2 linked regions of the Phenylobacterium zucineum HLK1 genome follow. The protein of the gene in region 1 binds, or shares a complex with, the protein of each later gene. Links are inferred from orthologs where the notes say so. Each region holds a gene or a part of one and is shown in the gene's direction. Other genes may lie near its edges.

Evidence for each region.
Region 2: the proteins of rpsG (region 1) and tig are in contact, whole or in part, in a crystal structure (PDB 3GTY), measured with the Thermotoga maritima proteins. The link is inferred for Phenylobacterium zucineum HLK1 from one-to-one orthologs. Residues at the interface, in WP_004081843.1 of Thermotoga maritima: Lys34, Lys52, Lys55, Glu59, Arg62, Gln63, Glu66, Asn67, Lys69, Val71, Arg95, Ala109, Lys110, Lys111, Gly112, Arg113, Pro114, Glu117, Glu121, Ile124, Ala125, Tyr127, Asn128, Asn129, Thr130, Gly131, Lys135, Asp139, Arg142, Met143; in WP_004081061.1 of Thermotoga maritima: Glu122, Val124, Val129, Leu130, Tyr133, Glu188, Gly259, Ile262, Tyr263, Glu266, Ser270, Glu273, Gln274, Glu277, Arg308, Gln311, Ile312, Ser315, Tyr316, Glu325, Arg329, Arg336, Leu363, Phe366, Trp367, Arg373, Leu377, Arg381, Leu384, Glu387.

Annotation. Positions count from the first base shown.
Region 1 is NC_011144.1:1,412,473-1,416,698, forward strand. Bases 547-3,324 are described here. They hold rpsG (30S ribosomal protein S7), read left to right. Parts: upstream 547-1,587; coding sequence 1,588-2,061; downstream 2,062-3,324. Other genes in these bases: PHZ_RS06775 (hypothetical protein), read right to left, coding at 547-875; rpsL (30S ribosomal protein S12), read left to right, coding at 1,205-1,576; fusA (elongation factor G), read left to right, coding at 2,164-3,324. In the rest of the region: PHZ_RS06770 (ferritin-like domain-containing protein), read left to right, coding at 1-204; more of PHZ_RS06775, read right to left, coding at 222-546; more of fusA, read left to right, coding at 3,325-4,226.
Region 2 is NC_011144.1:1,904,732-1,908,450, reverse strand. The notes cover bases 1-2,995. They hold tig (trigger factor), read left to right. Parts: upstream 1-816; coding sequence 817-2,175; downstream 2,176-2,995. Other genes in these bases: PHZ_RS09370 (FAD-dependent oxidoreductase), read left to right, coding at 2,944-2,995; PHZ_RS23455 (hypothetical protein), read right to left, coding at 2,519-2,692; PHZ_RS09375 (dodecin), read right to left, coding at 2,247-2,459; PHZ_RS09390 (glycosyltransferase), read right to left, coding at 1-491. Outside these bases: more of PHZ_RS09370, read left to right, coding at 2,996-3,719. UniProt on the Bacillus subtilis protein: Involved in protein export. Acts as a chaperone by maintaining the newly synthesized protein in an open conformation. Functions as a peptidyl-prolyl cis-trans isomerase.

The DNA of each region.
Region 1 (4,226 bases):
ACCCAGGGCGGACAGGCGTTCCGCAAGTTCCTGTTCGAGCGGATGATCCCGAACCTGAAGCGCGTGGGTCTGCTCACCGAGGCCATCCGGCCGAAGTTCGAGGAGCTGGGCGTGCTCGAGTTCGAGAACCTGCAGCACGACGGCCTGATCGACTGGGCCGTGCTGGAGGCGCCGCTGGAGATGAAGGACCGCGTGGCGGCCTGATCAGTCCCGGGGCGTAGTCAGTTCCTGGACCGGCCCGCGGCGCCGCTGGCGTCGTGGGCCGAGCCGCCCATGCCCTTCATGTGCGAGGCCCCGGCGGGCGGGCTGCGGCGGACGTCCCAGTCGACCTGCGAGCCGGGTTCGCGCGGGCGGGATTCCTCGCTGCGCTTGTAGCGGTAGCCGGCCTCGCGGCGGGCGGCGGCGCGCCCCAGGTCCGAGGCGTCGTCGGCGTCCAGACCCAGGCCCGGGAACTCGGCCTCGCGGGCGCCGCGGGCCAGCTGCTCCTGGCACTTCTCGCGTTCCTCACGGCTGAGCAGGGAGGGGTTCGCGCACCCGATCAGCCCCCGCAGCGTCTGGCGCGCGTTCTGCGCCACCGGATCGACCGTCACGACGCGCGGCGCGCGGCGGTCGCGCTCGGCGTCGGGCTCGGGCTCGGCCTCGGGGGCGACCAGCGGGGCCACCGGGAGACGGTCGAGCGGCACGCGCGGCTGGCGCCGGTGCAGACGGATCGGGCGCGGCGGGCCGCCGGCCTCGGGGGGCGGCGTGCGGGGGGTCAGCAGCACCGGGATGATCGGCTGCGGCGGGCCCGAGCGGACCGGGGGGACGAAGAGCTTGGGCACATGCAGGGCCAGCGCCGCGAGGACCGCGGCGTGCGCGACGACGGAGATCGCCACGATGACTAAGGTTCGGCCCCGTCCAGCCGGCCGCATGGCGCTCCAGGTCGTGCTCAAGCTTCGCCGTAAGGTTAGGGCGTTCGCCGCGGCGAATTCATGGCACGTCCCGCCGGCGGAGTCGCGTTGACGCGAGCCCCTCTTACGACTATGTAGCGCGCTCTTTCGAGGCCGGGAGTCGCTCCCAGTCCGGATGAACCGCTACCGCCGGAACGCTGGCAAGGCGTCCCGGCGAGTTTTTGCGTTCAACGGACAGGCCCCGGATCTATGAACCCAAGGACCCCAACCGAGGCGCCCCGGCCAAACGGCACACGCCTCCCAAGCGAGAATAGATGCCGACAGTCAATCAGCTCATCCGCAAGCCTCGTCAGACGAAGCCCGCGCGGAACAAGGTCCCGGCCCTGAAGGGCTGCCCGCAGCGCCGCGGCGTCTGCACCCGGGTGTACACGACGACCCCGAAGAAGCCGAACTCGGCTCTGCGTAAGGTCGCCAAGGTGCGCCTGACCACCGGCATCGAAGCGGTGTGCTACATCCCCGGCGAAGGCCACAACCTGCAGGAGCACTCGGTGGTCCTGATCCGTGGCGGCCGCGTGAAGGACCTTCCCGGCGTGCGCTACCACATCCTGCGCGGCGTGCTGGACACGCAAGGGGTCAAGGACCGCAAGCAGCGCCGTTCGCTCTACGGCGCCAAGCGTCCGAAGTAAGGATTTAAGAGATGTCCCGTCGCCGTCGCGCAGACAAACGTGAAGTCCTCCCGGATCCGAAGTTCGGGGACCTCGTCGTCACCAAGTTCATGAACTACGTGATGTACGAAGGTAAGAAGGCCGTGGCCGAGAACATCGTCTACGGCGCCTTCGACATCCTGGAGGCCCGCCGCAAGGACATGGGCCCGCTGGAGACCTTCCATGCGGCCCTGGACAACGTGGCCCCGGCCATCGAGGTCCGCTCCCGCCGGGTCGGCGGCGCGACCTACCAGGTGCCGGTCGAAGTCCGTCCCGAGCGCCGTCGCGCCCTGGCCATCCGCTGGCTGGTGAACGCCGCCCGCTCGCGCGGCGAGAACACCATGACCGAGAAGCTGGCCGGCGAGCTGCTGGACGCCTCTTCGAACCGCGGTTCGGCGGTCAAGAAGCGGGAAGACACCCATAAGATGGCCGAAGCCAACCGGGCCTTCTCGCACTACCGCTGGTAAGCGCCCACATAGTGAGCTTCCCGGCGCGGGCGGTTTGAGATAAACCGCCCGCGCCGTTCGTTCAGCCTCCCCGAACAGACCCCTTTTCGCAGAGCATCCGCTATGCCCCGCACGCATAAAATCGAAGACTACCGCAACTTCGGCATCATGGCCCACATCGACGCGGGCAAGACGACGACGACCGAGCGGATCCTCTTCTACACCGGCAAGAGCCACAAGATCGGCGAAGTCCATGACGGCGCGGCCACCATGGACTGGATGGAGCAGGAGCAGGAGCGCGGCATCACGATCACGTCCGCCGCGACGACCGCCTTCTGGAACGGCAAGCGCCTCAACATCATCGACACGCCCGGCCACGTGGACTTCACCATCGAGGTGGAGCGCAGCCTGCGCGTGCTCGACGGCGCCGTGACGGTGCTGGACGGCAACGCCGGCGTCGAGCCGCAGACCGAGACCGTCTGGCGCCAAGCCGACAAGTACAAGGTTCCGCGGATCGTCTTCGTCAACAAGATGGACAAGCTGGGCGCCGACTTCGACAAGTCGGTCGAGAGCATCCGCGACCGCCTGGGCGCCAAGGCCGTGCCGATCCAGCTGCCGATCGGCGCCGAGTCCGCCCTGCGCGGCATCATCGACCTGGTCCGCATGAAGGCGGTGGTGTGGGACACCGACGCCCTGGGCGCCAAGTTCCAGGACGAGGAGATCCCGGCCGACCTGAAGGAAAAGGCCGAGGCCGCCCGCAACTACATGATCGAGAACGCCGTCGAGCTCGACGACGAGGCCATGGAAGCCTACCTCTCGGGCGAAGAGCCCTCGGAAGAGGTGATCAAGAAGTGCATCCGTAAGGCCGTGCTGACGGGCGCCTTCTACCCGATCCTCTGCGGCTCGGCGTTCAAGAACAAGGGCGTGCAGCCGCTGCTGGACGCCGTGGTCGACTACCTGCCCTCGCCGGTGGACATCCCGCCGACCAAGGGCATCGACTTCCGGACCGAAGAGGAAGTCGAGCGGCGGGCCTCCGACGACGAGCCGCTGTCGGTCCTGGCGTTCAAGATCATGGACGACCCCTTCGTGGGCTCGCTGACGTTCTGCCGCATCTACTCGGGCAAGCTCGAGACCGGCATGGGGCTGATGAACTCGACGCGCGACAAGCGCGAGCGGGTCGGCCGCATGCTGCTGATGCACTCGAACAACCGCGAGGACATCAAGGAAGCCTACGCCGGCGACATCGTCGCCCTGGCCGGCCTGAAGGAGACCCGCACGGGCGACACCCTGTGCGATCCGAACAAGTCGCCGGTCATCCTGGAGCGCATGGAGTTCCCCGAGCCGGTGATCGAGATCGCCGTCGAGCCGAAGTCCAAGGCCGACCAGGAGAAGCTGGGCGTCGCCCTGTCGAAGCTGGCCGCCGAGGACCCGTCCTTCACCGTCTCGACCGACCACGAGTCGGGCCAGACGATCCTGAAGGGCATGGGCGAGCTGCACCTCGACATCAAGATCGACATCCTGAAGCGCACCTACAAGGTCGAGGCCAACATCGGCGCGCCGCAGGTGGCCTACCGCGAGAGCATCAGCAAGCGGACCGAGATCGACTACACGCACAAGAAGCAGACCGGCGGCACGGGCCAGTTCGCCCGCGTGAAGCTGGTGTTCGAGCCGGGCGAGCCGGGCTCGGGCTTCGTGTTCGAAAGCGCGATCGTCGGCGGCGCGGTGCCGAAGGAATACGTCCCCGGCGTCCAGAAGGGCCTGGAGTCGGCCAAGGAAAACGGCCTGCTGGCCGGCTTCCCGGTCATCGACTTCAAGGCGACCCTGGTCGACGGCGCGTTCCACGACGTGGACTCCTCGGTCCTGGCCTTCGAAATCGCCAGCCGCGCGGCCTTCAAGGAGCTGCGCGAAAAGGGCGGGCCGAAGCTGCTCGAGCCGATCATGGCCGTCGAGGTCGTGACGCCCGAGGAGTACCTGGGCTCGGTCATCGGCGACCTGAACGGCCGCCGCGGCCAGATCCAGGGCCAGGACATGCGCGGCAACGCGACGGTGATCAACGCCTTCGTGCCGCTGGCGAACATGTTCGGCTACGTGAACAACCTGCGCGGCATGTCGCAGGGCCGCGCGCAGTTCACGATGCTGTTCAGCCACTACGAGACGGTGCCGCAGGTCGTCGCCGAAGAAGTCAT
Region 2 (3,719 bases), 490 kb from region 1 along the record:
ACGATGGCGTCCGCCCAGGCGAAGGCCAGGGACATCGCCATCCCCTTCGCGTTCACCGTGCGGACGAGCTCAGGAGAGGCGGCGCCCATTTCGGGATCGAACCCGACGTCCAGACCGCTGGCGCGGTAGAAGAATTCGGCGAACAGCACCCGTCTCGCCTCAGGGAAGACCTGGTGCAGGTGCAGCGCCTCGCCCCAGCCGGGGTGGGCGACGATGACCGCCGGATCGCAGCCCTCGGCGCGGAGGACCTGGGCGGCCTCGAGCGCGCCCAGCGCCCGGATCAGGTCGGCCTCCGGCCGGGTGGCCTCGGGCAGGATGCCCGGCGTGGAGCTGCGGGGCAGCTGGTAGCGGGCGATTCGCACGCCCGTCTGGCCCGGGGCGTGCGCCTGGCCGATGGCCCAGCAGCGGACGCCGCGCGCCAGCAACGTCTCGACGAGGTCCCGGAACTGGGCCGGGAAGTTGTTGTGAACGAACAGGACGCCTTCGGGCATGGCCGCCTTTTGCCGGGGCGAAGCGGGGCTGTCACGCCCGGTGGCCGCAGGCGGCGGGGGCGCTGGTGCGGATGAGAGGAGTCGAACCTCCACGCCTTGCGGCGCTGGAACCTAAATCCAGTGCGTCTACCAATTCCGCCACATCCGCGTGACGGGGCTGCCATCGCGGGCGCGGGGCTCCGCGTCAAGGCTCTTGGAGCCGCACGCGGGCCATGACATAAGGGCGCGCCGCGCCGCCGGGCGATTTCGGCGGCGCTCCCTATTCCACCTGAAGGCGGACCCTCAGCGCGCGCCTGGCGCGTCGTCCGGAAGTTGAAGAATGTCGATGCAAGTCGTTGAGAAGTCTGGCGAAGGTCTGAGCCGAGTCTACGGCGTCACGGTCCCCGTGAAGGACCTGAACGATCGACTGGAAGCGCGGATCGCCGAGATCACGCCGACGCTCAACATCAAGGGCTTCCGCCCCGGCAAGGTGCCGCCGGCGCACGTGAAGCGCCTGTACGGCAAGCAGCTGATGAGCGAAGTCCTCGAGGCGACCCTGTCCGAGACCACCCAGAAGGTGCTGGAAGACAACAAGCTGCGTCCCGCGGGCGAGCCCGAGCTGAAGCCGGAAGGCGACCTGCAGGGCGTGATCGACGGCAAGGCGGACCTGGCCTACGAGATCTCGGTCGACCTGATGCCCGAGTTCGAGCCGGTGGACCCCGCCACCCTGTCGCTGACCCGGCCGGTCTACGAGCCCACCGACGCCGAGGTGGACGAGGCGGTCGAGGAACTGGCCAAGCAGAACCGCACCTACGAGACCAAGACCGGCAAGACCGTGAAGGCCAAGGACGGCGACATGGTCGTCATCGACTTCGTCGGCCGGATCGACGGCGAGGCCTTCGAGGGCGGCTCGGCCACCGACGTCGAGCTGGTGCTGGGCTCGGGTCAGTTCATCCCCGGCTTCGAGGACCAGCTGGTGGGCGCCAAGCCCGACAGCGACGTCGAGGTGAAGGTGACCTTCCCGGCCGACTACCAGGCGGCCAACCTGGCCGGCAAGGAAGCGGTCTTCGAGACCAAGGTGAAGGAAGTGAAGGCGCCGGCCGAGAGCAAGGCCGACGACGCCTTCGCCGAGCGTCTCGGCGTCGAGAACCTCGAGAAGCTCAAGGAGCTGCTGAAGACCAACCTCGAGCAGCAGTACGCCGGCGCCAGCCGCTTCAAGCTGAAGCGCGCCCTGCTGGACGAGCTGGATTCGAAGCACGACTTCCCGCTGCCGCCCAAGATGGTCGAGGCCGAGTTCGCCTCGATCTGGAGCCAGGTCCAGCAGGACAAGGAAGCCGGCAACCTGCCTGAGGACGACGCCAAGAAGTCCGACGAGCAGCTCGAGTCCGAGTACCGCAAGATCGCCGAGCGCCGCGTGCGCCTGGGCCTGGTGCTGGCCGAGATCGGCCGGGCCAACAACGTCCAGGTCACCGATCAGGAACTGGGCGAGGCGATCCGCCGCGAGGCGATCAAGTACGGCCCGCAGGCCCAGCAGGTGTTCGAACTGCTGCGCCAGAATCCCAACGCCCAGGCGCAGCTGCGCGCCCCGATCTTCGAGGACAAGGTCGTCGACCTGATCGTCGAGAAGGCCAAGGTGGAGGACAAGAAGGTCGACAAGGACGAGCTCCTCAAGGAGGACGACCTGCCGGCCGGCTACGAGGGCTAAGCCCCTCGACCGAAGAGAGATTGCAGGCGGCGCCGCACCGGAAGGGGCGGCGCCGTTTTCCTTATCTGGGATCAGTCTTCCAGGGTGTAGCCCAGCTTCAGCGCCACCTGGAAATGGGCGACCTGACCGTCCTCGACGTGGCCGCGGGTCTCGATCACCTCGAACCAGCGGATGTGACGGCGGTCCTGCGTGGCCTTGGCGATGGCGCTGCGGATGGCGTCCTCGATCGAGTTCTGGGACGAACCCACGATCTCGCTGACGCCGTAGGTGTTGTCCTGGCTCATGGGCTCTCCTCTGCTCTTCAGCAGAGGAAGGCCGCAGGCGGGAGAGGGTTCCGGCCCGGCTAGAGCGAGCGCAGGCGCCGCAGCAGCTCGGGGTTCTCGAGCTGGGCCCGGCGGACGTTTATTTCGCGGTGCAGGTCGAGGGCGTCCTGCTCGCCGAGCGCCAGGATGGCCGGCGGCGGCGGTTCGTAGGCGGGCGACGCAGGTTCGTGGACGCGGTCCGGTTGCGCGTGCATCGGCTTCCTCCCTGGCCCCGTCGTTCGCGGGACGCTCCCAACCATTAAGCTATCATTTACCTCCAGCGCGCGCCAAGGCCGCGGTTCGCCGACCTGACGTCAGGGAACGACGATCAGGAATCCCTTGGCGTTCCTGGGATTGCGGGCGTAGCCTTCCGCGATCAACGCCGCGCCGTGGCCGCGGAGGCGCCCTGCCGGGCAGGGGACTTCGCCGCCTCGGGAGTAGAGCGTCCCGGGAAGGAAGCGAAGTCTTGCAGCGCACGCGTACCGAGGGGCCCGAGTACTTCCACAAGGTGGTCGACTGCCAGTGGGCCTGTCCGGCGCACACGCCGGTGCCCGAGTACATCCGGCTGATCGCCGAGGGGCGGTACGCCGACGCCTACATGATCAACTGGCGGTCCAACGTCTTTCCCGGCGTGCTGGGGCGGACCTGCGACCGGCCCTGCGAGCCCGCCTGCCGTCGCGGCCGGGTCGAGGAGGAGCCGGTGGCGATCTGCCGGCTCAAGCGCGTGGCGGCCGACAACAAGGGCGACGTGCTGGCGCGGATGCCCGAGCCGGCGCTGGCCCGCAACGGCCGGCGGGTGGCCCTGGTGGGGGCCGGCCCCGCCTCCCTGACGGTGGCCAGGGACCTCGCGACCCTGGGCTACGAGCTGGTGCTCTACGACGCCGAGGCCCGGCCGGGCGGCTTCATCCGCAGCCAGATTCCCCGTTTCCGCCTGCCGGAGGAGGTGATCGACGAGGAGGTGGGCTACGTCACCCGTCTGGGCGGCGTGGAGCTGCGGCTGGGCCAGCCGGTGGACAGCCTGAAGGCCCTGCTGGGCGAGGGATACGACGCGGTGTTCGTCGGCTCGGGCGCGCCGCGCGGCCGGGACCTGGACCTTCCGGGCCGGCAGGAGGCCGCGGCCAACATCCACATCGGCATCGACTGGCTGAGCTCGGTCTCGTTCGGCCACATCGAGAAGATCGGCCGGCGGGTCATCGTGCTGGGCGGCGGCAACACGGCCATGGACTGCTGCCGCACCTCCCG